DNA from 3 places in the Caldanaerobacter subterraneus subsp. tengcongensis MB4 genome. Region 1 is predicted to be linked to each of the others. Evidence: predicted binding sites of a transcription regulator. Region 1 holds the regulator's gene; each other region holds the start of a gene.

Region 1 (10,969 bases):
TGCCGAATTGGTGGTTCCAGACATAAAGGTGTATCAAAGGGAGTTGTTCTTATTAAAGACAAAGATAATGAATTTGATGAAAGCTCAAGTGCTTCACAGCAAAAAGGAATTTGAAGGATTAAAAAGAGCACTTTATTTAAACAACCCCATTAAGAAGAACGAAGTTTTAAAGCAGAGAGTAAAAAACCTAAAAAAATCTCTAACTAAAGAGATGCTTTCCATTTTCAATCAAAAAAAGAATGAGCTTTTGGTGCTCAACGAAAAGTTAGATTCTTTAAGTCCGTTGAAAGTCTTGACAAGGGGATATACTATTGTGCTTAATAAGGAAGGACAAGTGATCACTTCCTCTAGAAAAGTGAAAACTTCTGAAGAAGTGGGCATCCTCTTCAGTGACGGAAGGGCTACGGCAGTGGTGAAAGAGGTGAAAGAAGATGGAGAAAGAATTTAATTTTGAAGAAGATTTGAAAAGGTTAGAGGAGATTGTAGATACGCTAGAAAAAGGCAATTTGATGCTGGAGGAGTCTTTTAATTTATTCAAAGAAGGAGTGGAAATATCAAAAAGACTAGAAAAAATGTTAAAAGAAGTGGAAGGAAAGATAACCATGCTGATAAGTGAAGATGAGGAAATTGAGTTTAAAGAGGAGGAAAATAATGTTTAAAGAAAAATTCAAAAATTTACAACAGATGGTGGAGGAAGAGCTTCACAGGATACTGGATGTACAGGAGAAGCCGGAGATAATATACGAGGCGATGAGATACAGCGTTTTTGCAGGGGGGAAAAGATTGAGGCCTGTTTTGTGCCTCTCTGCCTGTGAACTTTTGGGAGGGGATTTAAAAAAAGCTTTGCCAGTAGCCTGCTCTATTGAACTCATACACACTTATTCTCTTATCCACGATGACCTTCCTGCTATGGATAATGATGATTTGAGAAGAGGCAAGCCTACAAATCACAAGGTATTTGGAGAGGCCATAGCCATTCTTGCCGGGGATGGACTTTTAAACCTGGGATATGAGGTTTTGATAAGGCATGCTCTGGAAAATCCCGAAGATTATGAGAAAATTTTAAAAGCTGCGAATGAAATAGCTACTGCTTCAGGTTGTAAGGGAATCATAGGAGGGCAGGTAGAAGATATACTTTCTCAAAACACAGAACTTACCTATGAAGAGCTAAAATACATCCACGAACACAAGACCGCAGCTTTGATAGAGGCTTCTGTCTGTGCAGGAGCCCATATGGCTGGGGCTAGTGAAAAAGAAGTGGAGCTTTTGAGAGAATACGCTGGGCTAATAGGGCTGGCATTTCAGATAAAAGACGACATACTGGATGTAATAGGAGATGAAAAAACGCTTGGCAAAAAAGTGGGGAGCGACAGGGAAAAAGGCAAGTTTACTTTTGTCAACATATTCGGCGTTGAAAAATCCCAAGAAATGGTAAAGGAGCTTACAGATGAAGCTATAAAGATTTTGGACACTTTTGGCGAAAGGGCACAGTTTCTTAAAGACCTCTCTAATTATTTGATTGAGAGAGTAAACTGAAGATTGAAAGAGCATTGACAATGTATCAGGATAGAAACTGATTTTTTTGACCTTAAGAGACTGTAGCAGGCTTTTACGGTTTTAAGCGGTGTTTGATATTGTAGACTTTCTCTGTTATAATGTAATTACCTTGAAAAGATAGGCGAAGTGGTGCAGTATCCTAGTCAGAGGTGCCAATCCTGAAGACGGGCCTAAAAACCCGTCAAGGGCACATCGATGAAGTTCCTGGTGCTGGCTTCTGACGCCCAGTTGGGGGCTGGTGCTGGGAGTTAAGGAGGGGGGGCGATCCACAAGGGCATGTGGGCGTTGACCCTTCCTCCGCGGAGACCTACTGCTGTGGCTCTCTTCGAGAGCTATGGGGTAGGCAGAACCTGTCTCGTGGCCAGCAAGCTGCGGACAGTGTAGCCCGCCTTGAGTGATCCGGGGGGAAATCAGCCATTGGCTGATGAAACCCGGGTTGCAAAAGAGGCTAGGGATTGGGCCCTCTGGTGAGGAAAGCTCCTAGGCTGTGCCCGAAAGGGCGGCATATTGGGGATTACAGTGCGGTCTAAGTGGCAGTCCAGTCCTGCCTATGGCGACAAGGCAGAAGCGGGCTTAAAGGGGAACCGCTGAACGGCGACGTTCAGTGCCTGCTTGGGAAATCCTACTGGACCTAAGCCGCAAGGTTTACCCAATATGCTACCACTTCGCCTTTTTCTAGGAGGATTTTTTTATTATGAAGACAAGAAACATAAACACTGATTACAGGTGGATTTTACATATAACGTTAGCCACATTTTTTATGGCGACTTTTCTGAATTTTTTTTCTGATGTTTCTTTAAAGAAAAGTACAACTTTTGCTGCATTCTTTATTTTAGCGGGTATTGTGGCAATAGGCATAGTATTTGAAATTATAGGAACTGCTGTGATGTCAGGCAAAGAAGAGCCTTTCCACGCTATGGCAGCAAAAAAGATGTACGGAGCAAAACATGCTATAAAGCTTTTGAGAAACGCTAATTTGGTGGCTACTTTTTGCTATGATTTAATCGGAGACATTTCTGCCATAATTTCCGGTGCTGCCTTGATGTCAATAATCATGAAATTTCCCATTTCGGGCACTAAAGCTTCTATCTACACGGCATTGTTTGGAGGAATTCTCTCTTCAGTGATAATAGGTGGTAAGGCCATTGCCAAAAGCATTGGAATGTTGAAAAGTCAGACTATAGTCTACTGGACAGGAGTCGTGCTGGCGTGGCTGGAAAAAAATTTAGGCATAAACATATTACCTGACTATAAAAATAATAGAAGGAAAAAAAGAAAGTGAGGGTTTTGTATGCTTGAACAGATTAATAGCCCTTACGATTTAAAAAAACTTGACATAAAAGACCTTCCAAGACTTTCTGAAGAGATAAGGCAGTTTATAGTTGAAAAAGTTTCAAAGACTGGAGGACACTTAGCTTCGAACCTAGGGATTGTCGAACTCACTCTTGCACTTCACTACGTTTTTAATTCTCCTGTTGACAAAATAATTTGGGATGTCGGTCATCAGTGTTATGTACATAAAATGATTACAGGGAGAAGGGACAAATTTGATACTTTAAGGCAGTTTAATGGGCTTTCTGGTTATACTAAGAGGACAGAGAGCATTCACGATATATTTGGAGCAGGCCACAGCAGCACCTCACTGTCGGCAGCATTGGGAATTGCAACTGCTAGGGATTTAAAGGGAGAAAAATATCATGTTATAGCAGTGATTGGTGACGGGGCCTTGACAGGCGGCATGGCTCTGGAAGCTTTGAACAACATTGGAAGGTCTCGGAAGGATGTCATTGTAATTTTAAATCATAATGAGATGTCTATTTCTGAAAATGTAGGAAGCCTTTCTCTTTATTTGAGCAAATTAAGAACTGACCCCACTTACAATAAGGTGAAGCAGGAGATTGACAATCTGTTAAATATCATACCTCCAATAGGCAAAAGCCTTCACAAGTATATTGAAAAAATCAAAGATTCTATAAAGCAATTGGTAGTTCCAGGGATGTTTTTTGAAGAGCTGGGTTTTACTTATTTAGGACCTATTGACGGTCATAATGTGGAAGAACTCATTGAAGTTTTAGAAAGGTCTAAAAAAATGAAGGGGCCTTTGCTTATACATGTTGTTACAAAAAAAGGGAAAGGATATATGTTTGCGGAAAAAAGGCCAGATAAATTCCACTCTGCAGCTCCTTTTGACATAGAAACAGGTAAATTTGTAGGAGAAGGAAAAGACAGCTATTCTGACGTTTTTGGCAAAACCCTTGCTGAAATGGCGCTAAAAGACGAGAAGATTGTTGCGATAACAGCAGCCATGCCAGAAGGCACTGGGCTTATTCATTTTGCAAAGTTAATACCGGATAGATTCTTCGACGTGGGAATAGCCGAACAACACGCTACTACTTTTGCTGCAGGGCTTGCTGTTGAAGGATACAAGCCTTATTTTGCTGTATATTCCACTTTTTTGCAAAGAGCTTACGACCAGGTGATTCACGATGTGTGTATACAAAAACTTCCAGTAGTTTTTGCTGTTGACAGAGCAGGGATTGTCGGGGAAGACGGAGAAACCCATCAAGGGGTGTTTGATATATCTTTCTTAAGGGCAATTCCAAATATCGCTATAATGTCACCAAAAGATGCCAATGAATTGGTTGAAATGGTAAAGTTATCGAGAAATTTAGATTTTCCTGTAGCCATAAGGTATCCAAGAGGTAAAGCGGGTGAGTATGATATTTCAAGAAAGCCAAGTTTTCCATTGGGCAAAGGAGAAGTGCTTCTTGAAGGAGAAAAAATAGCCGTATTTGCTCTGGGCAGAATGGTGTCAAAATCAATTGATGCGGCGGAAATTTTAAAAGGCCATGGTATCAATCCTTTTGTCGTAAATTTGAGATTTGTTAAGCCTCTTGATGAAGAACTCATTTTAGAAATTTCTAATAAAGTAGACCTCGTCGTGACTGTGGAGGACAACGTTATAGCGGGAGGAGTAGGCAGCGCTATATTGGAGCTTTTGAACGATAAGAAAGTCTATAGGCCTGTGCTACGCTTAGGATTTCCTGATAAATTCATAGAACATGGAGATGTAGAAAGCTTGTTTAAAAAGTACGGTTTAGATTCTCAGTCAATAGCCGATACTATTTTACAAAGGTACAAGGAAATGAGGGGATCATGAAGGAGAGAATAGATGTACTTCTCGTAAAAAGGGGCTTTTTCTCTTCAAGAGAAAAGGCAAAAGCAGCTATAATGGCAGGAGAAGTGTACGTAGACGGCAAAAGAGCCGAAAAAGCTGGAGAAATGGTAAAAGAAGATTCAAAAATTGAAGTAAAAGGTAATTCTCTTCCTTATGTCAGCAGAGGAGGACTTAAACTAGAAAAAGCTCTTCAACTCTTTGGCATTGATGTCAGGGGTAAAATTGCCTTAGATGTAGGCGCTTCTACTGGTGGTTTTACTGACTGCCTTTTAAAGCACGGGGCACAGAAGGTGTACGCTGTTGATGTCGGTTACGGACAGCTTCACTGGAGTTTAAGAAATGATCCGAGAGTTGTCGTAATGGAAAAAACTAACATAAGATTTTTAAATGCACTTCCCGAGATGGTGGATATAATAACTATAGACGTTTCCTTTATTTCACTTGAGATTGTAGTGCCTGCTGCTGATAAATTCTTAAAAAGCGAAGGAGAAATAGTGGCTTTGATAAAGCCCCAGTTTGAGGCCGGAAGGGAAAAAGTAGGGAAAAAGGGGATTGTAAGGGATAAAGATGTGCACAAAGAAGTGCTTGAAAAGATTATAAAATTGTTTAAAAATATAAACTACGGAGTATGCGGAATTACTTATTCGCCTATAAAAGGAGCAGAGGGAAATATTGAGTACTTGATCTACGGAAAAAAGGGAAAATGCGATGAAAAGGAAATAGAAGTTGAAAAAATAGTTGAAGAAGCCTTTAAAAATTTGTGGCAGGAAAAATGAATTTTGTGTAGAATAATGATAAATGTGGTGATATAATAATGAAAAAAGTCGGGGTAATTCCAAATATAAATAAAGACAAGGACTTAGAGGTTACAAAATCTGTAGTAAATTGGCTTTTAGATCATGGTTCTGAACCCTATTTAAATGAGATAGTGGCAGCCAGAATCGGCTATGAAAAACACGGCAAAAAAGCAAATGAAATATACAGCAAATCTGACTTTCTCATCGCTTTAGGAGGAGATGGAACGATACTTAATGTAGCGCGCCTTTGTGCTCCTTTTGGCACCCCAATTCTAGCAGTAAATTTGGGACATTTAGGCTTTTTGACAGAAATAGATGCATCTGAACTTTTCCCTTCACTAGAGAAAATATACAAAGGGGAGTACGCAATAGAAAAGAGAATGATGTTAGAAGCTAATGTGGTTAAAAATGACATGGAAGTTATAAATTTCAGGGCTTTGAATGACATAGTTATAACAAGAGGAGCTTTTTCAAGAATGGCCCGCATTAAAGCTTATGTAAATGATAATTACGTAGATACTTACTTAGCAGATGGGGTTATTGTAGCAACACCTACTGGCTCTACAGCCTATTCTCTTTCTGCTGGAGGGCCAATCGTATATCCCACAGTGGAAGTCATCATCATAACGCCAATTTGTCCACACACTTTGTACTCCAGGTCTATAGTTGTCTCTCCTGATGATGTAATACGCCTTGAGATAGCTGAAGAAAACCAGGATTTAATGATAACTACTGATGGACAGCAAGGCTACAAGATAGATTATAGAGATGTAATATACATAAAGAAAAGCAATGAATACACTAATCTCATCAAAGTGAAAAACAGCAATTTCTTTGATTTGCTAAGAGATAAGCTTACAGAAAGGTGAAAAGAGGTGAAAGGAAGAATGATGAAGTTGGCAAGGCATGCCAAGATTTTAGAGATAATTTCTGAAAAAGAAATAGAGACGCAGGAAGAGCTGGCAGCAGAACTTCAGAAGAGAGGAATAGATGTCACACAGGCCACGGTGTCTAGAGATATTAAAGAGCTTCGCCTCATAAAAGTTCTTACAGAAGATGGAAAAAGATACAAATATGCGCCAATGACAAAAGTAGATACTAATATAAGTGAAAGACTTATGACTTTACTTTCTGAGTCCATAGTCAATGTGGACTATGCTGGAAACATCATAGTCATAAAAACGTTATCAGGCAGTGCTTCAGCAGCAGCCGAAGCAATTGATACTCTTAATTGGAAAAATATTGTAGGCACTATTGCCGGCGATAATACTATTTTTGTCCTTGTGAGAAACCAGGAGGATATTCAAGAACTGGTGGAGAAGTTCAGAAAACTCATGAAGTAGTTCTGGAGGTTTTGCCATGCTTTTAAACTTAAGCATACAAAACGTGGCTATAATAGACAAGCTGGAAGTGGAATTTAAAGAGGGGTTTAATGTTCTTACTGGTGAAACTGGTGCAGGTAAGTCTATAGTGATTGACTCTGTACTTTTATTGATTGGTGCTCGAGCTAATAAAGATATAATACGTTCTGGAGAAGAAAGGGCTTTAGTTGAAGGAGTGTTTCTAGTAGATTCTAACAAAGACAAAATTGCAGAGTTATTAGAAGAAGCAGGAGTTTCGCAGGAAGAGGACGATACCCTTATAATAAGCAGGGAAATAACTAAAAGTGGCAGGAGTTATTCGAGGGTAAACGGAAAAATAGTACCTCTTTCTTTTTTGGACAAAATCGGGGCTTTACTTGTAGACATCTTAGGGCAGCATGAGCATCAGTTTCTTCTAGATTCCTCTCAGCACCTATTTATCCTAGATAATTTTGGCGATGAGGAGTTTAAAGCATTAAAAGAAAGATTTAAACAACTGCTAGAGGAATACAGATCTGTTGTGAAGGAAAAGACAAGCCTTTTTAAAGATGAAAGAGAAAAGGAACAGATGATCGATTTATTAAGGTATCAGATTCAGGAAATAGAAAGCGCTAACTTGAGTGAAGAGGAAGAGCAACAACTTATAGAGAGAAGAAATATTTTAATGAATTATGAAAAATTATTCAATGCTGTAAATTCATCCTATAAGATACTGTATGAGGGAAATGGAGGGTTTTCTGTACTCGATAATCTCCACAAAGTGGTTAAAAATTTAGAGACAGCCTTTTCTATAGATGGGAAACTTAAAGGATTAAAAGAAAAACTGGAAAATATTTTATATGAAACAGAGGATGCTGCACTTCAGTTAAGAGACTATTTGGGCGCTATTGACTTTAATCAAAAGGCTTTAGAAGAGATAGAAGAAAGGCTTAATCATATAAACTTTTTAAAGAGAAAATACGGACCTACAATTTCTCATATTTTATCTTTTAAAGAAGAGAAAGAAAAAGAACTGGACAAAATCCTTCATTTTGAAGAAAGACAGAAAGAATTAGAAGAAAAAGAAGCTAAGTTATGGGAAGAGATTAATAAAATGGGCAGTAAAATTCATGAAAAGAGAAAAACTTTAGCTTCCCATATCGAGGAAGAGATAAATAAAGTTTTGAAAGAGCTCAACATGCCCAACGCCTCTTTTAAAGTGGATATAACAAAAGAAGAGAGTCCAAATGAAAATGGATTTGATAGAGTGGAATTTTTGATTTCTACTAATATTGGAGAACCTTTAAAACCGCTTTCTAAAATTGCATCAGGTGGAGAACTATCTAGAATTATGCTTGCTTTAAAGACAATTTTGGCTTCTTCTGATGGAATTCCTACACTAATCTTTGACGAGGTAGATACGGGAATAAGTGGCAAGACAGCACAGCTTGTGGCAGAAAAGATGGCTTATCTTTCTAGAAGGCATCAGCTAATTTGTGTAACTCATCTTCCTCAGATAGCCTGTATGGCAGATGCCCATTATTTTATTTCAAAAATTTCCAAAGGCGACAGAACTTATATTAAACTTACAGAGCTTGACTATGAAGGCAGAATAAAAGAGTTGGCGCGAATTATGGGAGGAGAGAAAATAACTTCTACAATTCTTGAGCACGCGAAAGAACTTTTAGAAATGGCTTCAAAATTTAAAAATTCCCTTTAACTTTATCCTCATCTCGCTTCCTTTTGCTATCGGGATAATTTATTTACAGTATATAAGCACTTCAAAAGGGTTAATTTAAATGTAGATTCAGCTGAAGTTTTGAAAAAGGAAGTGAGATGATGAATAAGAAATTAATAAAGCTGGTTTTATTCGCCCTATTGAGCTTTTTTTTAGTATTTGCAAACTACTTTACACCTATTCAGGAACTAGCAAAAACACCCTCTAATTTCAAAATTTTTCAGGGTGATAAACTAAGTTACAATTTTAAATTTCCTTTTAAAATTACGTTTGAAATTGACAAAGAAGGGCTTTTGAGAATAAATGGAAAAGATGAGATAACCATTGAAGCAGTAAACACTGGAAAAGCAAATTTAGATGTAAAATTATTTGGATTTTTACCTTTAAAACACATAAATGTTGATGTAGTGCCTACGATAAAAGTCGTACCTGGAGGGCAAGCAATAGGAGTGAAACTTAATACAAAAGGAGCCCTAGTGGTAGGTTATTCGGACATAATGGGGGAAGATGGGAAAATTTACAGCCCGTATAAAGAAGGTAAAATTCAGATTGGAGACATAATTTTAGAAGTAAACGGAGTCGAGATAAAGCAGGCGGAAGATATTACAAATATTGCTAATAAACTTCAAGGCAAGGCTTTGAAGCTCAAAATTAACAGGAAAAATGCCATACTTTACACTGTCATTCATCCTGTAAAATCTAAAGAAGATAAGCAGTATAGAATTGGATTGTGGGTGAGGGACCATACTGCGGGGATTGGCACTTTGACATTTTATTATCCTTCGCAAAAGGTGTACGCTGCATTAGGGCATGCTATAACTGACATTGATACGGGGCATGTGCTGTCAGTGGAAAACGGAGAAATAATGAATACTCGCATTACATCTATTGACCAAGGTCGCAGAAGCAAGCCGGGAGAATTGAAGGGGGTGTTTTTTGAAGAGGTAGATGCGATAGGAAATATTTTAAAAAATACTCAATTTGGCATATATGGCTACATGTACAATGACTTTAAGAATGAATTCTATGGAGAGATTCCTGTCGCTTATCAAGGGCAGATAAAAGAAGGACCTGCTAAAATACTTGCTACCATTGATAATAAAGGAGTACAGGAGTTTGACGTAGAAATTGTGAAAAAGGTGTATCAAGAGTCACCTACTCCAAAAGGCATGATAGTAAGGATTGTAGATAAGAACCTCTTGGCCAAGACTGGAGGAATAATACAGGGTATGAGCGGAAGCCCCATAATTCAAAATGGAAAACTTGTAGGAGCTATAACTCACGTGTTTGTCAATGACCCTTCAAAAGGCTATGCTGTTTACGCAGAATGGATGATAAATGAAGTGAACAACTTGCTCAACGATAAGCAGGTTTTTATAAATGAATAAAAATTTTTACCAAAAAGGAGGAAATTCAACTATTATGTAGAATAAATATTATATACTAATATTAGCAACGGGAGGTAAGAGTAATTGATTAAGAAGATTAGAATAGCCATTGCAGACGACAACAAAGAATTTGCTAACATTTTGGCTGAGTATTTGTCTGCTCAGCAGAACATTGAAGTGGTAGGGGTTGCCAATGACGGCAACCAAGCTATTGAGATTATAAAAAATCAATCGCCAGACCTTTTGATTTTAGACATTATAATGCCATATCTAGATGGCATAGGTGTGCTGGAAAAAATAAATGAAGAGCAGCTTAAGAAGCCCAAAATTCTCATTCTGTCTGCAGTAGGGCAGGAGAAAATTACGCAAAGAGCCATAGCATTGGGAGCAGATTACTACGTGCTCAAACCTTTTGACCTTGCAATGCTGTCAAAGAGGATCTTAGAACTGATGGAACCCGACTTGGACATTGTGTCAAGGACGGTTTTCCATGTTGTGAAAGCGAAGAAAGATTACGATTTGGAGGCTATGATTACAGAGATCATCCACGAAGTCGGAGTACCTGCCCACATAAAGGGATATATGTATTTAAGAGATGCGATTTCTCTTGTGATAAGCAATATGGAGTATTTGAATTCAGTCACAAAAATGCTGTATCCCAAGATAGCTGAAAAGTACAATACTACGCCGAGCAGAGTAGAGAGAGCTATAAGACACGCCATTGAAGTAGCGTGGAGCAGAGGAAGGACAGAAGTTTTAAATGAACTTTTTGGCTATACTATAAACGATGAGAAAGGAAAACCCACCAACTCTGAATTTATTGCTCTTATCGCTGATAAGTTGAGGCTTGGAATGAAAGCAGGATAATTTTCTATTTCCTGCTTTTTATTTTTTGTTTATTTTATGTAAATTTTTTTTGTGTTATAATAGACAGGGAAGTTATACTCCGGCAGGTGAGTATTTATGCAGAT
Region 2 (10,969 bases), 1.1 Mb from region 1:
TACGAGGACAGGGAAAATAGAGCTTATAGAAAATTTTGACAAGTACGTGCTTTCAGATTTAAAAATGACATTAGGATTAAATGTTTATAAAAATTACCCTATAAAGTTTAATAAAATTGTGCAATTGAGAAAAGAAAATGATAACATTAGGCTTTTATTGGTGGATTCTCATAGCAAAATTTTAAAAATTTTGGCACAACAGCAGCTGAAGGATTAAAAGGATTGAATCGAAAGGGGATCCGAAAAATCTAGTAGAGAAAAAAGAGTTGTAATGCCAGACAAATTTGGAAGAGTGGAATTGAATGGAGGGTACATAGGCTTATCTTACGACTTTTCTCAAGTGAAGATATTAAAAATAGGTGATGATAGAATTGAAGTTATAGATAAAAAACAGGAAAGCTATTAGATGCCTATGGTGAAGAAATCAAATCTTTGGATAATGGTAGGAGCCAATATATAGTATATCGTGAAAAAGAAAATGATTTTGGAATTCTACGATTGTATACAATTTTTGAAACCCAAGAGGAAAATGGGAATAAAGAAATTGGCAAAGTAGTAGGTAAGTATTGGGATATAATGTCGCGAAGTGGTTGGTATATAGAAAATCAGCATGTAGTTACTATTTCTACAACGGGGAATTTTCCTACTACAGAAATAGAAACGGGTGGCACAGTTACTATTGTTAAAAATAGAGTATATAGAGATATAAATTCGCTTTTTTTTGAAAAAAACTATGAATTTATAAGAAAAAATATTGATTTAGGGTATCGTTATAGTTTGTATTAAGTTGTGGTGTATAGAACAAATGAGGACTCTTTTAAAAGAGCCCTCATATTGTTTTTATCTTCGTTATTGAGATTTTTCATCTTCTAAATTAATTTCTTCAGAGATTTCATGGAGCATTTGAGGTGTTAGTCTCATATCAAAATGAGTTAATTCATAATATTTTGTGGCTTTTCCATCACTGGAGATTTCCATACTTGCTTTTACAAGCCCTGCTTCTTCTAATTTGCGAAGATGCATATATAGAAGGGGTCTACTTATGCCTATTATTCTTGCAAGTTCGCTTATATACTGCCTATTTTCATACAAAATGCCTAATATTTTTATTCTTACAGGGTGGGATAGGGCGTCAAAAATTTTTATAATCTTTACCGGATCTAAATATTCTGAGAAGTGGTTATGTTCGGCCATTTTAATCAACTTCCTTTAATAGTTTTTCTATTTTCTCCAGCGTGTTTTTTACTGCATCTATCTCATTTAATAGATCGTTTGACATTTTTATATACAACTCATTTTGTTTTCGCATATTTGATATTTTTACAAAGACGAATATAGAGAAAACTGCAAAGATAACTGCTAAAATAAAAGGCGTAAAAAGTGTGATAATTGCAAATAACGATGCGCCTGATATACTCATATTAATCCTCCTTTTTATTCTATATTTTCAAGTAATTTCTCAATAGATTCTGCTTTTTGACGTAAAGATGACAGTTTTTCTTGTGTCTCTTGATTTAATTTAGAAAAAGCCTTAGATTGCGCTTGAAGCTTAGTTACTTCTAAGATAATTGCTATTAGAAAGACTATTGAAGTAATAGAGAGGGCGATTATGAGGTCAAGAAATCCCATTTTAAAAACCTCCTCAATTTTTTATTTCACATGTAATAATTATATTACACGTGAAATAAATTGTCAATATGTATTTGCTATTTGGAGTAAGTTTTTTTATAATTATGTAAAATCAAATTTCATCCACAAAAGAAAGAGGGAGATAAATGGGATATTCAGCTATTATCTATTATTATTTCATAATCTTTTACGCAGTATTTTTTATGGGTGGAGCTATTTATGGCACTTTTGTGCCGGTTTATCTGGACTACATAGGTTATAGTAAGAGTGAAATTGGAATTTTGATGTCTTTAGGTCCTTTTGTCGCTATAATAGCTCAGCCATTTTGGGGGATTACAAGCGACAGAGCGAGGTCTAAAAATTTTGTCTTGCAAATTTTATTTTTAGCCAGTATTTTCATTATGGCGTTGTTCCCTTTGTCGCGCAACTTTTACTATCTGGTAGCCGTTATAACACTTTTCACATTTTTTCAGACTTCTACTGGCCCCATAAGTGATGCCATAACATTGGAATATTTAAGTGGGACAGGTCAAAGTTTTGGACCAATTAGGATGGCAGGCACAATTGGATATGCAGTAATGTCAGTTATAGCAGGATGGTTTGCCCAAAGACATATTGGGAGTATTTTTATTTTGAACATTATAGTGATGTTCATAGCCTTTATGATTGTCTATAAACTTCCGGTCGTAAAAGGACATCAGTTTGGGAAAGAGAAAATTTCCATATGGAAACTTTTTTCAAATAGAAATTTAGTGGTGTTAATGCTTCTTAATTTTTTAATCCAGACTACTTTGGGGTTTTATTATACGTATTTTCCCATCTACTTTAGAAAGATAGGAGGGAGCAACGAACTTCTGGGATTAGCCTATTTTATTTCTGCAATGAGCGAAATACCGTTTTTGTTGTATGCTGACAAGATACTTAAACGAATAGGAACAAGGTGGGCATTAATAGGAGCAAGTGGAGTAGCGGCTTTAAGGTGGCTTATTATATCGTTTATTCCTAATGCATATTTAGTTTTGCCTTTTCAGCTTTTGCACGGATTGATTTTTATAGTATTGTACTATTCCATGGCAACTTATATTAATCAAGAAGTACCAAAAGAACTAAAAGCGTCGGGGCAGACTGTGAACAATCTAATAGGTATGGGAATTTCGAGAATTGTTGGAAGTTTATTGGGAGGGTTTTTAAGCGACCTTTATGGAATAAAAATGGTATTTCTTTATAATTCTGTATTAGCTTTTTGTATAGCATTAATTTTTGGGTACATCTTTTTAAAAAAAGCGTCAAAATAATTTGGCAAATTTTAGGAAGAAAATTTTTTTGAAAAAACTCTTGAAAAAATTTTTTTCGATGCTATAATGGTAATAAAGGCTGCATAAATATAAATTAAATAGTTTATTTATGCAGCAATTATTTTTTTACGAATTTTTGCATAAATATAAATTAAACTGTATATATATTTACAAGGGGAGGCAGCCGGATGATAAAAGTTGGGATATTTGGAGCAACTGGATACACTGGAGTAGAGCTTATGCGCCTTCTTTCAAAGCATGAAAAAGTAAAAATAGAGTACATTTCGTCTCAAAGTTATGCAGGAAAGTCAATAGCAGATGTCTATCCATCCCTTACAGGGTTTTATGACATTTCTCTCGATGATGTAGAGGTAGAGAAGGCGGTTTCAAAGTGCGATGTAGTTTTTACGGCGCTACCTGCAGGTTATGCTTCTAAAATTGCAAGGGAAGCGGTAAAAAAAGGGGTTAAAGTGATTGATTTGGGGGCAGATTTCAGATTTGACGATTATTCGACTTATAAAGAATGGTATGGCGGAGAATACGATGGGTATGATGGGATAAAAAGAGCGTATGGCTTACCTGAGATTTATAGAGATAGTATAAAAGAAGCCGATGTAGTGGGAAATCCAGGGTGCTATCCTACTAGTGTGATATTAGGGCTTGTTCCTCTTTTGAAAGAGAAGGTTATAGATGGAAACATAATTATTGATTCAAAATCGGGGATATCGGGAGCAGGCCACAGCCCGTCACAGAAGAATATATATGCAGAATGTAATGAAAGTATAAGAGCATACAATGTGGCAAATCACAGGCATGTGCCCGAGATGGTTCAGGAACTTTCCAAGGCATCGGGAGAAAAGGTATCGGTGGTTTTTGCACCTCACTTGACACCTATGACCAGGGGAATTTTGAGTACAATGTATTGCAAGCTAAGAGAAAATTTAAATCAAGAGGAAATTTATGAGGTTTTCGCTGAATTTTATAAAAATGAGTATTTTGTGAAGGTGCTAAAGCCTGGGGCTTATCCTTCTACTAAAAATGTATATGGTTCGAATTTTTGTCACATAGGTTTTGAAGTTGACAAAGCGACAGGTACTTTAGTTGTAATGACTGCCATTGATAACTTAGTAAAAGGAGCATCAGGTCAAGCGATACAGAATATGAACATAATGTTCGAAATAGAAGAAAAAGCAGGGCTTGATATAGTGCCAGTATATCCATAAATAAAGCATTAGTATTAGAAGGGGTGTAAGAACGAGGCGATGGAGCAGATGGAGATTTTAGATGGGAAAATAGAATTGCCCAAAGGTTTTGTGGCTTCAGGTGTATTTGCAGGCATAAAGAGAAGTAAGAAGGATTTGGCTTTAATATATTCTGAGCGATTGGCGAACATATCGGCAGTGTTTACTACAAACAGGGTAAAAGCAGCTCCTGTCATTCTAGATATGGAGAGGGCAAAAAAGGGGAAAGCCCAGGCAATTGTAATAAATAGCGGCAATGCAAATGCGTGTACAGGGGAGAAAGGAATTGAGGACGCAAAATCTATGGCAAAAAAGGTAGCAGAAGTCCTCGAGATAGAGGAAGAAGATGTCCTAGTTTGTTCTACAGGAGTGATTGGCGTACCTCTTCCAATGGAAAAAGTGTTGAAAGGAATTGAAGTGGCGGCATTGAGCCTATCAAAAGAAGGAGGATATGATGCAGCCCATGCTATTATGACGACAGATACATTTTTGAAGGCTGTTACTGTGAAATTTAATGTTGAAGGAAAAGATATTACAATGACAGGTTTTGCAAAAGGTTCCGGAATGATACATCCTAATATGGCTACAATGCTTTCTTTTGTACTTACAGATGCCAGTGTGGAGAAGGCTACGTTGGATAAAGCCTTTAAAAATACTGTCAATAGGACTTATAACATGATTTCTGTTGATGGGGATATGAGCACAAATGATACTGCGATAGTGATGGCAAATGGAATGGCAGAAAATAAAGCCATTCAGGAGGGGACCTATGAATTTGATTTATTTTACAAAGCCTTGGAATACGTCAATAAAACTCTTGCCAGACTCATCGCAAAAGACGGTGAGGGAGCGACTAAGCTTATAGAAGTAAATGTAATAAATGCTAAGACGGAAAATGACGCAAGACTTGCAGCTAAAGCCATTGTAAATTCAAACCTTGTGAAGACAGCTATCTTTGGGGAAGATGCCAACTGGGGAAGGATACTGGCAGCAGTGGGCTATTCTGGAGCAGACTTTGATGTGGACAAAGTGGACATATATCTAAAAAGCGCAAAAGGGGAAGTTAAGGTTTGTGAAAATGGCAGTTTTTTTGCCTTTGATGAATCTTTAGCTAAGGAAGTTTTGAAAGAAAAGGAAATTTTCATAATAGTTGACATGAAAGCCGGAGAATTTATGGCTACTTCATGGGGATGCGACCTCTCTTACGATTATGTAAAAATAAATGGGAGCTACAGGACATGATAAGGAAAGAAAAATTCGGAGATGAAATTTTAAAAGCACATATCCTTGTGGAGGCGCTCCCCTATATAAAAAAATTCTCCGGCAAGACAGTTGTGATAAAGTATGGCGGCAGTGCCATGCTGGACTGTAATTTAAAGAAAATGGTTATGCAGGATGTAGTACTTATGAAATTTGTGGGTTTAAATCCTGTGATAGTTCACGGTGGAGGGCCCGAAATCAGCAGCTTTTTAAAAAAACTGGGGATAGAATCAAAGTTTGTAAATGGGCTGAGGGTAACAGATGAAAAAACTGCAGAAATTGTAGAAATGGTTCTTGTTGGAAAGATAAACAAAGAGATAGTTTCAATGATAAACGAACTGGGAGGCATGGCTGTTGGAATAAGTGGGAAAGACGGAAAACTTTTAAAAGCAGAAAAAGACCTGTCAAACGGAGACCTGGGGTATGTTGGCAAAATAGTTGAAGTAAACATTGAGGTTATAGAGATGCTTATTGATAGAGGCTATATACCTGTTATAGCTCCGGTTTCCTTTGGGGATGATGGAAAGACTTACAATGTCAATGCCGACACGGCTGCTGGCAAGATAGCAGAAGCCTTAAAGGCGGAAAAATTGATTCTCCTCACAGATGTTGAGGGGGTTTTAGAAAATGTGGAGGACAAGACGAGTTTGATTTCCAGAATGGACTTGGAACATGCTAAAAAATTGATGGATTCTGGGCGAATAAACGGGGGAATGATTCCAAAGCTTAAGTGCTGTATAAAAGCTGTAGAAAATGGTGTAAAAAGGGCACACATAATAGATGGAAGGCTTACCCATTCTCTTCTTTTAGAAATTTTTACGGATGAGGGGATAGGGACAATGATAGGAAAGGAATGTTTTGATGATGATAACCTATGAAAAGAAATATTTGATGGATACTTACAATAGATATCCTATTATGCTTGTCAAGGGAGAAGGTACAAGAGTATGGGATAGTGAGGGAAATGCTTACCTCGACTTCGTGGCAGGTATTGCTGTGAATTCTTTGGGGCACTGTCATCCTGCACTGGTCGAAGCTATTAAAAAGCAAGCAGAGACTTTAATTCACTGTTCAAATCTTTACTGGAATGAAAAGCAGATAGAGCTTGCCAGAATGATTTCAGAAAATTCTTTTGGAGGGAAGGTGTTTTTTGCGAACAGCGGTGCAGAGGCAAATGAGGGGGCTATAAAGCTTGCTAGAAAGTACGCCTCGTTAAAATACGGCGGCAAAAGGTATAAAATCATAACCGCCAAAAATTCCTTTCACGGGAGGACATTTGGAGCGCTTACTGCGACAGGGCAAGAGAAGTATCACAAAGGTTTTGGACCGCTCCTTGCCGGGTTTAAATATGTGCCTTTAAATGACATTGAGGCCCTTTATGAGGCTGTCGACGATGAAGTGTGTGCAATTATGCTCGAGGTTATCCAGGGGGAAGGAGGTATCCATGAGGCTACACCAGAGTATGTAAAAGCGGTAAGGAAGATATGCGATGAAAATGACCTCCTGTTTATATTGGATGAGGTTCAGACAGGAATAGGGCGTACAGGAAAGCTTTTCGGATATGAGCATTACGGTGTAGTTCCAGACATTATGACTTTAGCCAAAGGGCTAGGAGGTGGTTTTCCGATAGGAGCGATAGTAGCAAAAGAAGATAAAGCTGTTTTTAAGCCAGGAGATCACGCTTCTACTTTTGGCGGTAATCCTCTAGCTTGTGCGGCTGGGATTGCAGTATTAAATGAGGTGACAAAGGATGGATTTTTAGAAGGTGTTGATAAAAAAGGCAAATATTTTAGAGAAGGGCTAGAAACTTTGCAAAAGAAACATAAAGTCGTGAAAGAAATAAGAGGAAAAGGACTTATGGTGGGATGTGAAGTGGATTTGGAGGATGCATCGGAGATTGTTTTAAAAGCACTTGAAAAAGGACTTTTAATAAATTCCGTAAGTCACAATGTCTTGAGGTTTGTACCTCCACTCATCGTGACGGAGGAAGAAATTGATGAAGCTTTACAGATACTAGATGATGTGCTTAGTGAGATAAGATTTTAAACTTGCTACTCTTAAAATTATCAACGATTTTGCCTGAAAAGTCGGTGTTGATAGATAAGTATATAGAGAGCGAAAAGGCAATATAGAAAATTCTCTTTCGTGAGGAGTGTGAAAAATGTTAAAAGGTGAAAAAGTGGTACTGGCATATTCGGGAGGACTTGACACCTCAGTGATTATACCATGGTTAAAAGAAAATTATGAATGTGAAATAATAGCGGTATGCGTGGATGTAGGGCAAAGGGAAGACCTAAGGTATATAAAAGATAAAGCTTTAGCAAGTGGTGCCAGCAAAGTATATATTGAAGATGTCAAAGAGGAGTTTGTAAAAGACTATATATTTCCTACATTAAAAGCGGGGGCTATATATGAAGGAAAATACCTTCTGGGAACTTCAATGGCAAGGCCTTTAATTGCCAAAAAACTTGTAGAAATTGCTCACAAGGAAGGTGCCAAGGCGATAGCCCATGGTGCGACAGGCAAAGGCAATGACCAGGTGAGGTTTGAAGTTTCAATACGTGCTCTTGATCCTTCAATAAAAATAATAGCACCATGGAGAATATGGGAATTAAAATCGAGGGAAGATGAAATAGAATATGCTAAAAAGAAAGGAATACCTATTCCTGTAACTAAAGAAAAAATATACAGTGTAGACAGCAATCTGTGGCATGTGAGTCATGAGGGAGGAGACCTTGAAGACCCGTGGAATGAGCCTAAAAGTGATATTTACGATATAGTTACTCCTCCAGAGAAAGTCTCAGATAAGCCGGAATATGTCTATATAGAGTTTGAAAAGGGCATTCCTGTAAAGGTAAATGGAAAAACGCTAAGCCCTGTCAAATTAATAGAAGAATTAAATGAAATTGGAGGAAGAAATGGGGTAGGGATAGTTGACCTTGTTGAAAATAGACTTGTAGGAATGAAATCTCGTGGTGTTTACGAGACTCCTGCAGGAACGTTACTTTATATTGCTCACAGAGAACTTGAGTACCTTGTACTTGATAAAGAAACGATGAGGTTTAAAGAGTTGGTAGCACAGAAATATGCGGATCTGGTCTATAACGGCCTCTGGTTTTCACCTCTCAAAACAGCTTTGGATGCTTTTATTGATGAGACGCAGAAAAATGTAACGGGTGTTGTAAGGCTAAAGCTTTATAAAGGAAATGTCATAAATGCGGGTGCAAAATCTCCCTATTCTCTTTACAACGAAGAATTCGCAACTTTTGGTAAAGATGAAGTTTACAACCAAAAAGACGCAGAAGGATTTATAAACCTCTTTGGGCTTTCTTTAAAAATTAGGGCTTTGATGGAAATGGGAAGGAAGGATATGGATGAAGCTGTGGGGAGGTAGGTTTAAAAAGGACTTGGACAAACTGATGGAGGATTTCAATTCCTCCATTTCTTTTGATATAAGGCTTTTAAAGTATGATATAATGGGCTCTATTGCCCATGCAAAGGGTCTTTACAAGGCTGGCGTTTTAACAGAAGAGGAGCTTAATTTGATAGAAAAAGGGCTTAAAGAAATACTTGAGGAATCCGAGTTAAAAGAAATACCTCAGGATGAAGATGTTCATTCCTATGTAGAAAGGCTTCTTGTAGAGAAAATAGGCGATGTAGGGCGTAAACTTCACACAGGAAGAAGCAGAAACGACCAAGTTGCGACGGATGAAAGGCTTTATTTAAGAGATGAGATAGACAAAATAAAAGAGGATTTAATAAAGCTTATAGATACTCTAAAAGAAATGGCTGAAACTTATAAAGAAACAATTATGCCGGGATATACGCATTTACAGAGGGCACAGCCTGTGACTTTTGGACATTATCTTCTTGCCTATGTTGAAATGTTTAAAAGAGATTTGTCAAGGCTTGATGATATGATGAAAAGAGTCAATGTAATGCCTTTGGGTTCTGGTGCTCTTGCAGGTACTACCTTTAATATCGACAGATATTATGTCGCTTCTCTTTTAGGGTTCGATGATATAACCTTAAACAGTATGGACGGGGTTAGTGATAGAGATTTTGTGATAGAATTTTTAAGCTTTGCTTCTATAACAATGATGCATTTGAGCAGATTCTGTGAGGAATTAATTTTGTGGTCTACAAAGGAATTTGACTTTATTGAAATGGACGATAGATTTTCAACAGGAAGCAGTATGATGCCGCAAAAGAAAAATCCTGATGCAGCAGAATTAATAAGGGGCAAAACCGGCAGGGTTTACGGCGATTTGATTACAATACTTACCGTGATGAAAGGACTCCCTCTTGCATATAACAAAGACATGCAGGAGGATAAAGAGGCCTTGTTTGACGGAATAGACACTTTAAAAATGTCTTTGAAAGTATTTACAGAAATGATAAAGACAATTAAAGTAAAAACAGACAACATGGAAAAAGCTGCAAAATATGGTTATATGAATGCTACAGATTTTGCAGACTATCTTGTACAAAAAGGTATTCCTTTTAGGACCGCCCATGAAATTGCAGGCAAAGTTGTCTTATATGCGATAGAACGAAACTTACCAATTGAAGAGTTATCACTTGAAGAACTTAAAAAATTCAGCGATGTAATAGAAAAAGATGTATATGAGGCGATAGATATAAAAAATATTTTAAAAAAGAGAAAGACAATAGGTTCACCGAGGATATTCTAATCTTATCAAGATATATGAGCTCCTGTCTTTGAGAATAAAAAGCAGGAGCTTAAATTTTGCTCTGTCAAATAAACTTAATCCTTTTTGATTAAAGTTTAAGTTATTTTTTGTCTTTTTATGTAAAGATAAATCGAGTGTTAGTTGTAGTAATTTTGTAACCTAATTAAGAATTTTTTAATAAATTTTTGCACTTTAAGTGATATAATAAAGAAAAATGGAATATGCACGGGAACTATAAATGAGATATGGATTTGTCGTCTTATTTTTATTGTTCCTTTCTCTGGTTTTTACTGGATGCGGTGCTAAAGCTGTTGGGCAAGTAAATGTGGAAGAAGCGCTATCCTTACCAGAAAAGCATTATCCTGTTGGTTTTGACCCCTATGGCAAAAGAATTCTTCTTGCAGTGCTGGGTAACGAAGGAGCAAAATTAGAGTTTTATAGCATAAAAAACAAAGAAATAGAAATCGCAGTGGAACCAGCAATAAATGGGAAAAGCATAAAAAATGCGGTTACAGATGGGAAGTACATAGCCTGGGTGGAAGCCACAGATGGCAATAGAATGTGGTCGGATGACTGGAGGATATATGTTAAAAATTTAAAATCTGGAGAAATAAAAAAGTTGGTGAGAGCAGATTTGCAGAAAAAGGAGTTTCAGAGGGGCAATTTAGTGTTGAACCCAAATTGTTAATTGATGACGGCAAACTTGTCTGGTCTATGTACGAATCTGATGGGAGGCATGAATTTAGCTCTATAAAATTGTATGATTTGGTTAATGGAATAGAAATAAACTTGCGCACTTCAGAAGGCGTAGGTGTTTCCAGATTTAGTGATCCAAATATCCATGGCGACT
Region 3 (10,969 bases), 770 kb from region 1:
GGAGGATGATTTTAGTAAGGCTAGAAATACAGCTATAGAAAGTGCTACAGGAGATTGGATTTTATTTCTTGATGCTGATGAGGAGATAAAAAAAGAAGATGTGAGCAAAATAAAGTCTTTGTTGTACGATGACACAGTTGAGGCTTATCTATTTAAATTTGTTAACTATGCAGGTTCCAGCATCAACAGTGGACTTACAGAAATAAATTATAATTACAGGTTATTTAGAAACAATGGAAAGTTAAAGTATATTTATCCAGTTCATGAAAACTTAAGAAATATAGAAGAGAATAGGCCTCCCATTGCTAAAAAGGCAGATGTGACTATACTGCATTACGGATATCTCGCTGACATAAGAAAAGAAAAAAATAAAAGCGAACGATATATAAAACTGATTTCTAAATACTTGGAAAGTCATCCGGAAGATAAATTTCAACATGCTAATTTAGCAGTAGAATATTTTAATATTGGAGACTATCAGAAAGCATTAAAGCATTTACTAATAGCCACTAAAGGTATGGATGTAAATAGTGTAAATGCTACAAGGCTTCTAAGGTATCTGATAGGATGTTATATAGGGCTAAAAGATTACAGTACCGCTCTTAAAATTATAAAGGACGCAAAAGATTATTATAAGGACATTCCAGATTTTAGTTTTCTTGAAGGGCTTATGTATATGGATCAAAAGAGGTACGAAAAAGCTATAGAGGCTTTTAAAGAGAGTCTTTCAATTGGAGAATACGATGGATTGTTTATAACAATGGGGGGCACGGGAAGTTACCGTGCTAGGTATATGATAGGTTTGTGTAAAGAAAAATTAAATCAATTAAATGATGCAGTAAAAGAATATATTGAAGTATTAAAAGAAAATCCCAATTATCAGGAAGTATTTATAAAGCTTTTTGACCTTTTTATAAAAAATGAACCAGTACAGGAGGTTTATAAATTTTTCAGTAAATATGTAGATGTGAGTTCTCCTTTAAACAATGCAATTTTGGCTAGGCTATATATAAGTGTTGGTCTATATGATGCGGCTAAAAGCTATTTGGACAATATAAATATGGATTTAGAAGGTTTAAATACATTAAGAGGAATTGTATATATGGGGATGAAAAAATATGAAGAAGCTTTGCAATACTTTGGGAACGAATATGGAAAGTCACAAGAAGAGGCCAATTATTACAAAGTGTTGTGTCACATTATCTTAAATCAAATGGAGGAAGCCAAAAAAGTATTGTGGGAATTACCCGATTCTTCAGATAAGAAATTGTATATGAGTATAGTAGGAGAAATGAAAGCAAAATTTGAAGAAATAAAAGAAAATTACTTTAATTTGCTGGATTTGCTTATCAAATTGCAGGAATTTGACTTATATAACAAAGTTCTAGCTATGTATGTAAATAAATTTGGAAGAGAAGATTACGAAAGATATGGGCAATTGATGATAAAATATGAGTTAGAGGATTTAGCTGTTGAGGCTTATATTAAGGCTGCAAACCTAAACAGTCAAAATCCTGAAGTGTACAGATATCTTGCTGAAAAAGCTTTAAAACAGGGTATGTACGAAGAGGCTTTGTCTTTGGCGATGAATGCATTCAACCTTGATACAATGGATGTTGATAATTATGTAACAATTTACAAGATATACCGTGATATGGGTAACTTAAATGAAGCTGAAAAAATCAATTTGGTAGTAAAAGAAATTTATCCAGAAATAGACCTTGCAAGTAGAGTAAATGGCGGGTAAAGCCCGCCAATTTTAGTTTCTTAGCAAAATTAGACAAATGGTATTTACACACAAAATGCTGCTATAAGAGGAACTTTGTTCGCAATCTTAAAAGGTGAGAATTTTGCTTAACTCTTTTTTTGCAAAAGCCGATATAATAGTTGAGTCCAATCCTCCTGAAAGGAGGGATAAAATATTTGTAATTTCTGGGATTTGCTTTGCTATAGAATCTTTTACAAGGTATTTTACTTTTTCAATAGTCTCCTCCATAGTGTCTGTATGAGGATTGCTTTGAGGGGACCAGTATTTATATATATGAATTAGGCTGTTTGGATTAAATTTTGCATACTAAAGCTATTGCTAAAGTTTCTTCACCCAATTTTTTACAATTAATTGACTTTGGCTTTGAGTATTTGTTACAATTATTGTTCGGTGGCCTAGAAGATTTCTAATCAATTTTTAATCTTTGTCTGGTATAATGATATTAGGCTTTCGCAGGAGGAAATAAGATGAATAAAGTTATAAAAGAGTATTATTACGAGGAAAATGAGATTGCAGAGAAGATAAAGGAATTGAAGAAAAAATTAAATGAAAGCGACTTACAGGCTCCAAAAGTTTTGGAGCTTAGTAGAGAGCTGGATAGATTGATTGTGCTTTACATGAAAGGGCAGTGGCAGGCAAAACAAGAGTGAGTTTTGTCTGCCCTTTATTTTTATGTAAAAAAATTTAAACTTTTTAAAATACATGACGATATTTATAGTAGCAGAAAGGAGTTGGTTCACAAAGGATAAATATTTTCACTGTAGGGGGTAATAACAGGGATGTTGCAGAGTATAAATAATGCGAATCTAGCACAGATTCCTTCTTCAAATTTTAAGAAGGAAAGCGTTCTTGTGGATGAAATTAAAACAGTGAAAGATATTCTGAGCAAACCTGTGGATGAAGATAAGCTTAATAGAGAGCTTAATAAGGAAAACAGGAGGATAACTATTGACCGTACATATTTTGAATTTTCTGTTCACAAACCTACCAATACAATTGTAGTGAAAATTGTCGACAGCGAGACCAATGAGGTTATAGATGAGATTCCTCCGGAGAAAATATTGGACCTTGTAGCAGGTTTGTGGAAAATAGCAGGGCTTTTTGTGGATAGGAAAATATAGGGGGGTGTAGTTATGGATCCCATTGGTATGAACAGTTATAATGTGAGCAATTTACTAAGAATAGGTGGACTTGCTACAGGGCTGGATACTGATTCAATAGTTAAACAGCTTATGAAAGTGGCAAGTTTACCTCTTGATAAGTTGAATCAGCAAAAGCAGTGGTATCAGTGGCAGCAGGAAGATTTGAGGGACATAAACGCAAAACTTATGAATTTGAGAAATAATGTGGTCGCCAGTTTGAGGCTGCAGGGAACCTTTATGGCTAAAACTGTTACATCCTCTAATACTTCTGTTGCTACTGCTACAGCGGGGACAAATGCGGTGAATGGGACATATACTTTATCTGTTACTCAGTTAGCTACAGCTGCTTCTACTGCCAGTACCGACAAGATTGGGGCGTATTATATCGACAGTAACAATAAGATTCAATATAATCCTCTAAATACCACTGGGGGACCTATAACTCTCGTACTGAAAAATAAAGACGGGAAAACTTTTTCAAATATTACAATATCAACGAATGCAAATATTAATGATGTAATATCAGCTATAAATTCTGTCTCTAAAGATACAGGCATAGTTGCTACTTATGATCAAAATTTAGATAGGTTGTTTTTAGTTTCTAATGTGACGGGTAGTTCTTCTACAATTGATTTTAGTGCTACTACTGATCAGACGGCACAAAATTTTTTGACATCAGTTTTAAAATTACCTTCAGATGTTTTGACTTCTGGAAAAATAACAGGGCAAGATGCAATATTTACTTTCAATGGCGTTCAAATAACTAGCTCTACTAATAATGTTACAGTTGCTGGTATAAACGTTACATTGACAGGTACAACTGCGGGCGGGCAGAATATAACTCTCACTGTTTCAACAGACGTAGATAAAATTTATAACACGATTAAAAACTTTGTAGATACCTATAACGACGTAATTACACAGATGTACACTAAACTCACAGAAAAAAGGTATTACGATTATCCGCCTCTCACAGATGAGCAGAAGCAGGCGATGAAGGAAAATGACATAAAATTGTGGGAAGAAAAAGCTAGATCTGGTAACTTAGCTAATGACGAGACTTTAATGAGAGCGTATTATTCATTAAGACAGGTCGTTTCTTCTACTGTATCTGGCGTAGGGTCATTAAGCTCTATTGGAATTACTACAGGTCAGTGGTATGAAGGTGGAAAACTTTATATTGACGAAGCTAAATTAAAAGATGCGATTGCCAACAATCTTGATAAGGTTATGCAGATATTTACAGGTGTTTACAGCTCTGATGGCACTACATTGGTGTCAAAAGGCATTGCACAGCAACTTTATGGCTATTTTGAAAATGGCACATTTAAAGAAGGTGTACTAGGGACTGCAATAAATGCTATAACGCGCAAAGCAGGAAGCTCAACACAACTTTATGACAATAGCTTCATAGGCAATAGAATCAGAGAGATAGATGACAGAATTGCAGAAATGCAAAAAAGATTAAAGGATTTAGAGGAGAGATATTACAGGCAGTTTACACAGTTAGAAATTTTTGTCGGGCAGATGAATACGCAAAGCGCATGGTTAAATCAGCAGATTGGGATTATGACTAAGTGAGGGGGTGCGAAAGTTTGAATCCGTATCAGCAGTATAAAGAGAATGCTATTTTGACGGCAAGTCCTGAAGAGCTGGTTTTGATGCTCTATAACGGGATAATAAGATTTATTGATGAGGCAAAGACAGCGCTTCAAAAGAAAGATTATGTAGAAACAAATGCTAAAATACAGAGGGCACAGGATATTATTACAGAGTTGATGCTTACTCTTGATATGAATTATGACATTTCTAAAAATTTATACAATCTTTATGACTACATGTTAAGAAGGTTGATTGATGCGAATGTGAAGAAGGATATTGAAATTTTAGATGAAGTAAGAGGATTTGCAGTAGACTTAAGAGACACCTGGAGTTTAGCACTTCAAAAGGTGAGAGAAAAAGTCTACGCTACGAAAGGTTGATGGGATGGAAAACATTTTAAAAAAATTAATTGAGTTTACAAAGGAGAAAATAGAGAATCTGAAGCAACTCTATGACCTTACAGAGAAAATAGGTGTTGCTATAGGTTCTAACGACCTGGAAGAACTTAAAAAACTATTAGTTTCAAAGCAGCAGATAATTGAAAGGATAAATGATATAGACAAGGAATTTATACACCTTTATAATGCTTTCAAAAAAGAAAATAAGATCGAGAGCATATTTGAAATGGAAGACAATATAATTGGCGATGCCAGCAAATTAAAGGGTTTGTTCATCGATGCTAAAGCTTTGCTTGACAAAATCAAAGAAAAAGATGACAGCAACATCAAAGAGATAAATAAAGTTTTTGAAAAAGTGAGCGACAAATTAGAGGAGTTTTCCAAAAACAAAGAAGGATATGTAGAATATCTTAGATATTATACTCCCGAAAGTTACTTTATAGATAAAAAGCGTTAAAAAAAGCGGGTTAAGCAGATTTTCCCGCTTTTTTATTTTTTATTTGGAGTTGATAATAACTTAGATTTGGTTTATTATTAAAGTAATTAATTTGTGCTTAAAAGGGCGAGGAGAAGGGGGGAATGATGATGAGAGAAGAAATTGAAAAAGTTATAGAAGAAGCAAGAGATAGAGTTGTTGAGTGGAGAAGGTATTTTCATCAGTATCCAGAGCTTTCCTTTCATGAAGTAAAGACCGCTGAAAAAATTTCTGAGATTCTTTCTAGTTTTGGCAATTTAGAAATTTCAAGGCCAGTTCAGAACAGTGTTGTAGCAGATTTGAAAGGGGCGGGAGAAGGTAAGACTTTGGCTATAAGATCTGATATAGATGCTTTGCCTATCAAAGAAGAAAATGAGTTTGAATTTTCTTCAAAAAATCCGGGAGTGATGCACGCCTGTGGTCACGATGGGCATATAGAGCTGTAGTTTTAGGTACAGCTTATGTTTTATCCCGCTTGAAAGATAAGTTAAAAGGAAAAGTACGCTTTATATTCCAGCCTGCAGAAGAGGTGCCTCCGGGGGGAGCAAAGGAATTAGTAGAAAAAGGGGTGCTTGAAGGGGTTGATTACATAATAGGGCAGCACCTCTGGACTTATTTGCCTGTTGGGAAAGTAGGTATGGTCTATGGACCTATGATGGCATCGGATGACATATTTAGACTGAAGATTATAGGAAAAGGTGGACATGCTGCAATGCCTCATCAAACAGTAGATCCTATTGCTATTAGTGCTCAGGTTATTAGCAATCTTCAGTACATAGTCTCAAGGGAATTGGATCCGATTGAACCTGTGGTGATAACTGTAGGAAAGATAGCCGGTGGAACTACTGATAATGTGATTCCAAATGAAGTAGAAATGGCTGGCACTGTGAGGGTCTTAAACCCGGAGGTTAGAAAGAAGATACCTGAAGCCCTGGAGAGAATAATAAAGGGCATTGTGACAGCTCACAGGGCTTCATACGAGTTTTACTTCGAGTTTGGCTATGGCCCTGTGATAAATGATGAAAGAGTAGTTAAGATAGTGGAAGATGTGACAAAAAGTCTTTACGGAGAAGAGGCTTTAGAGAAGATAAAGCCTGTAATGGTAGGGGAAGACTTTTCAGCCTATTTAGAGAAAGTTCCAGGAGCCTTTATATTCGTAGGTGCTAAAAATGAAGAAAAGGGGATAATTTACCCTCACCATCACCCCAGGTTTAATATAGATGAAGATGCTTTAGAGATTGCTTTAAGGATTTTGGCTTACTCGGCATTTGAGCTAGTAGAAAAATTTTAAAATTTTATTGATATTTGAGGTAACAGGTGATATAATACACCTATAATATAATCGAAGAGATTATATTATAAAAACCAAAATAAAGAAGTGAGGGGACAAGTTAAATGTATCAGGACAAAGTGTTAGTTTGCAAGGACTGCGGGAGAGAATTCGTGTGGACGGCAGGGGAACAGCAATTTTATGCAGAGATGGGCTTCCAGAATGCTCCGGTAAGGTGCAAAGCCTGTAGAGAAGCACGGAAGAGGAGAAGCCATAACCACCATCAGGGTGGCAGAAGAGAGAAAAAAGCTTATGGAATCAGGTAATCCCCTCACTTTTCAAAAAGAAAGTGATGTGGATTGTAAAAAAGGCACCAAAATGGTGTCTTTTTTACATTTCAGATTATTTTCCACATTGTTAAACTAGGACTTTAGACTTATTCACAAAGTTATCCACATTATCCACAGTTCTTTGTTTCACACCTTGTTGAAAAAAATTATTGTAATTTTATTCATAAGATATTATAATTATAAAAAGTGAAATCGTCAAAAGAAATTAAGCAGTATGGAGAAATTTTCAGAAAAATTAAAAAAGGGAGAGGAGAAAGATATGAATAAAAAATCACTATTTTTAGCTTTTGCTGTAGTTTTTGCTCTGGCTTTTATGCTTTCAGGCTGTGGCAGTAAGTTTAATACGGTAGATCAAATCAAGCAAAAAGGCGTAATTGTGATGGGCACGAGTGCAGATTTTCCGCCTTTTGAATTCCACAAAGTAGAAGGAGGAAAAGACGAGATAGTAGGTTTTGATATTGATATTGCTAATGCTATAGCGAAAAAGCTGGGAGTGAAACTTGAAATAAAAGATATGGACTTTAAAGGCCTTATTCCAGCTCTTCAGGCTGGAAGAGTTGATATGGTAATTGCGGGTATGACGCCTACAGCAGAGAGAAAAAAGAGTGTAGATTTTTCAGACCTCTATTACGACAGCAGGCAAGTTGTTGTGGTAAAGAATGACAGTCCAATTTCAAAATTTGACGATTTGAAAGTCAAAACAATTGCCGTTCAAATAGGAACTACTTCGGAAGAAGCTGCTAAAAAGATTCCTAATGTAAAGTTAAAGCAGTTAAATCGAGTCAGTGATGAATTTATGGACCTTCAAAATGGCCGCTGTGATGCGATTGTCGTAGAAGACACAGTTGCTAAAGCTTATTTGAAGGAATACAAGGATATGAAAATTCTCTATATGGATGAGATAAACAATGTGGAGAATGGTTCTGCTGTAGCAGTGGCAAAGGGCAATAAGAGCCTTTTGGATGTGGTGAATGAGGTGATAAAAGAGCTCAAGCAAAGTGGAGAGTACGACAAACTTGTAGATAAGTGGTTTAAGCAGTAGTTTAAAGTGGAGAGTTTTTCTCCACTAAAATTTTGTGAAGGAGAGAAGGTAGGCTATGACAGTAGACTTTTTGAGCATGGTAAAATACACGCCACTTTTTATAAGCGGACTTATAATGACCCTTAAACTGACTTTCCTTGCAGTGACAATTGGAGTTCTGATGGGGCTTTTTATAGCTCTGATGAAGATGTCCTCAATAAAACCTATAAAGCTTGTCGCTTCAAGCTATATAGAAGTGATAAGGGGAACTCCTCTTTTAGTGCAATTACTTCTCATATACAATGGACTTATGCAGTTTGGCATGAACATTCCTGCTTTTACAGCAGGAGTTTCAGCACTGGCAATAAACAGTTCCGCATATGTGGCAGAAATTATAAGGGCAGGGATACAGGCTGTTGACCCGGGGCAAAATGAAGCAGCCCGTTCTCTTGGGATGACTCATGCAATGGCCATGAGGTATGTCATAATACCCCAGGCCATAAAAAATATCCTTCCGGCTTTGGGAAATGAATTTATTGTGATGCTCAAAGAATCGGCTATAGTTTCAGTGATAGGCTTTGCAGACCTTACGCGTCAGGCAGACATCATACAGAGTGTGACTTACAGGTATTTTGAGCCTTATATAATAATCGCTGCCATATACTTTGTAATGACTTTGACTTTTTCAAAACTTCTTTCTCTCTTCGAAAGGAGGTTGAGGGCAGGTGATATTCGTTAATGATGTGTACAAAAACTTTGGCAGTTTAGAAGTCCTAAAAGGCGTTACATTAAAAGTCAACAAAGGTGAAGTTGTAGTCATAATAGGTCCCAGCGGTTCCGGGAAAAGCACCCTTTTAAGATGCATAAATCTTCTTGAGGAGCCTACAAAAGGGGAAGTCTTTATAGATGGAGTGAAGATAAACAACGGCAAAGTAAATATAAACAAGGTAAGGCAAAAGGTGGGGATGGTTTTTCAGCATTTTAACCTTTTCCCGCACCTTACTGCGATAGAGAATATCACTCTGGCACCTGTAAAGGTAAAGAAGATGAACAAAAAAGAGGCAGAAGAGCTGGCAGTAGACCTTCTTGCAAAAGTGGGGCTTCTTGACAAAAAAGACCAATATCCCATAAAGCTTTCAGGTGGGCAGAAACAAAGGCTTGCTATTGCAAGGGCCTTAGCCATGCAGCCAGAAGTCATGCTTTTTGATGAACCAACGAGTGCCCTTGACCCTGAGATGGTGAAGGAAGTTTTAAACGTGATGAAGCAGCTTGCCAATGAAGGAATGACAATGGTAGTTGTTACGCATGAAATGGGATTTGCAAGAGAGGTCGGAGACAGAGTCATTTTTATGGACGATGGAGTGATAGTAGAAGAAGGCACGCCTGAAGAGATTTTCTACAGGGCAAAAAATGAGAGGACAAGAGAATTTTTGAGCAAAATCTTATAAAATGCACCCTGGCAAAGGGTGCAGTTTGTTGACAAAGCAAAATTTTAGCCCCTGTTTTCTTAGTACCGAAAGCAGGGGCTGTATATATCTGGATAAAATTTTCTTTAAAACTCCAAATAATGGATAAAGTTTTGAAATGTCAAAGGGCCCTTTGCCCTTCCTCCATAACCATAAGGCCATTTTCTTTAAATTCATGGCAGCAAAAACAAGCATCGCTTGCATGGACAATTTTTCCTTCCCTCTTAACGTCGTCCATCGCAAACCATGCTTCTCCTTTAAATCTGCAAATACTCTCTCTATTGTCTCTTTCCTTCTCTCATATACTTCTTTACAGTAAGGTGTATGCCTTAGGTGTTCTGCTTCTTCTACATATCCTTCCCATATGTGCCTGAATATCCTCTTTGTGTAGTCTTTACTTTGGGTACACTTTTCTCTTAGAGGACAGTTTTTACATTTTTCTGGGTTTGATTTGTATTCTCTATATCCTTCTCTGTTGGTTGTAACATATGTTAATATTTCATTCTGCGGGCATATGTAACAGTCATAGTATTCATCATAAACAAATTCATGTTTTTTCATGAAACCATCTTTTGTTTTTGGCCTTGTGTATGGTACTGCTGGTATTATTTGTCTATCAAATATTGTCTTTAATATGTACGGATTTTTATAGCCTGCATCTACTGCTATTGCTTTCGGTTTTCTTACCCTCTTTTCAACTTCTTCTAATACTTCTTGAAACATCACACTGTCGTGTACATTTGCTGCTGTTACTTTTACTCCTAATACAAATCCATTTTTATCGCAGGCTGTATGAAAAGAATATGCAAAGATTTTTTCTTTTCCGTTTTTGTTTAACATTCCGCTATCTGGGTCTGTTTTGCTTACTTTCACTTCTTTCGTCTTTATCTTCTTGATTTTCTTTAATGGCTTTTTGCCATGAGCTTCTCTATCTTTGTTTATTTCTTCTTCTAGTTTTTCTTGATAAGTCCTGGCTTCTTGTTCTACTATTTCTTTGGTGTATTTCTTCTTGTTGGCACTTGCTTTTACATGGGTTGAATCTATGAATACTTCCTCTGCATTTACTAGCCCATGTTTTATTGCTTCTTCTAAAATCTTCGTAAATATTTTCTCAAATATGTCTGTCCCTTTGAATCTTCTTATGTAGTTCTGACTAAATGTTGAAAAATGAGGTATTTCTTCTGTCAGCCCATACCCTAAAAACCATCTATACGCTACATTTGTTTTTATTTCTGCTATTGTCCTCCTCATCGATGGTATGCCAAAAAGATATTGAATGAAAAGTATTTTTATGAGTACTACTGGGTCTATGCTTGGTCTGCCGTGACCCTCGGAATATTTGTCTTTTACTAAATCGTATATGAAGCTAAAGTCTATGACTTTTTCTATCTTTCTTAAAAGGTGGTCTTGTGGTACTAATTGATCTATGCTTACAAATTCTATTTGATGTCTTGCATCCTCTTTCTTTGATAACATC

What was found. Region 1 encodes ArgR, which controls arginine synthesis, uptake and breakdown. Its sites were predicted from a motif close to ANTGNATAAANATACA; they were not measured.
Region 2: the regulator ArgR is predicted to act here: its motif matches at 3,060-3,075, upstream of argC (N-acetyl-gamma-glutamyl-phosphate reductase).
Region 3: the regulator ArgR is predicted to act here: its motif matches at 7,156-7,171, upstream of TTE_RS02435 (basic amino acid ABC transporter substrate-binding protein).

What each region holds. Positions count from the first base shown of each region.
Region 1 is NC_003869.1:1,285,502-1,296,470, forward strand. It holds gene xseA (exodeoxyribonuclease VII large subunit) at 1-448, shown strand, start outside; gene xseB (exodeoxyribonuclease VII small subunit) at 432-659, shown strand; gene TTE_RS06175 (polyprenyl synthetase family protein) at 652-1,536, shown strand; gene TTE_RS06180 (hypothetical protein) at 2,252-2,839, shown strand; gene dxs (1-deoxy-D-xylulose-5-phosphate synthase) at 2,849-4,717, shown strand; gene TTE_RS06190 (TlyA family RNA methyltransferase) at 4,714-5,511, shown strand; gene TTE_RS06195 (NAD(+)/NADH kinase) at 5,550-6,401, shown strand; gene TTE_RS06200 (arginine repressor) at 6,420-6,875, shown strand; gene recN (DNA repair protein RecN) at 6,892-8,592, shown strand; gene spoIVB (SpoIVB peptidase) at 8,712-9,998, shown strand; gene spo0A (sporulation transcription factor Spo0A) at 10,083-10,865, shown strand; gene steA (putative cytokinetic ring protein SteA) at 10,962-10,969, shown strand, end outside.
Region 2 is NC_003869.1:2,380,934-2,391,902, reverse strand. It holds gene TTE_RS11985 (hypothetical protein) at 1-217, shown strand, start outside; gene TTE_RS14515 (hypothetical protein) at 272-406, shown strand; gene TTE_RS11980 (hypothetical protein) at 433-786, shown strand; gene TTE_RS13600 (ArsR/SmtB family transcription factor) at 850-1,194, opposite strand; gene TTE_RS11970 (hypothetical protein) at 1,196-1,420, opposite strand; gene TTE_RS11965 (hypothetical protein) at 1,435-1,629, opposite strand; gene TTE_RS11960 (MFS transporter) at 1,776-2,924, shown strand; gene argC (N-acetyl-gamma-glutamyl-phosphate reductase) at 3,113-4,147, shown strand; gene argJ (bifunctional glutamate N-acetyltransferase/amino-acid acetyltransferase ArgJ) at 4,187-5,407, shown strand; gene argB (acetylglutamate kinase) at 5,404-6,303, shown strand; gene TTE_RS11940 (acetylornithine transaminase) at 6,290-7,471, shown strand; gene TTE_RS11935 (argininosuccinate synthase) at 7,587-8,819, shown strand; gene argH (argininosuccinate lyase) at 8,800-10,119, shown strand; gene TTE_RS11925 (hypothetical protein) at 10,358-10,807, shown strand; gene TTE_RS11920 (hypothetical protein) at 10,801-10,969, shown strand, end outside.
Region 3 is NC_003869.1:512,544-523,512, forward strand. It holds gene TTE_RS02395 (tetratricopeptide repeat-containing glycosyltransferase family 2 protein) at 1-1,747, shown strand, start outside; gene TTE_RS14595 (asparagine synthase-related protein) at 1,835-1,996, opposite strand; gene TTE_RS02400 (aspartyl-phosphate phosphatase Spo0E family protein) at 2,236-2,418, shown strand; gene TTE_RS02405 (flagellar protein FlaG) at 2,548-2,889, shown strand; gene fliD (flagellar filament capping protein FliD) at 2,902-4,491, shown strand; gene fliS (flagellar export chaperone FliS) at 4,506-4,892, shown strand; gene flgN (flagellar export chaperone FlgN) at 4,897-5,367, shown strand; partial or broken gene TTE_RS02425 (amidohydrolase) at 5,493-6,676, shown strand; gene TTE_RS02430 (zinc-ribbon domain-containing protein) at 6,781-6,981, shown strand; gene TTE_RS02435 (basic amino acid ABC transporter substrate-binding protein) at 7,265-8,047, shown strand; gene TTE_RS02440 (amino acid ABC transporter permease) at 8,103-8,765, shown strand; gene TTE_RS02445 (amino acid ABC transporter ATP-binding protein) at 8,752-9,474, shown strand; gene TTE_RS02450 (IS1182-like element ISTte1 family transposase) at 9,469-10,968, opposite strand.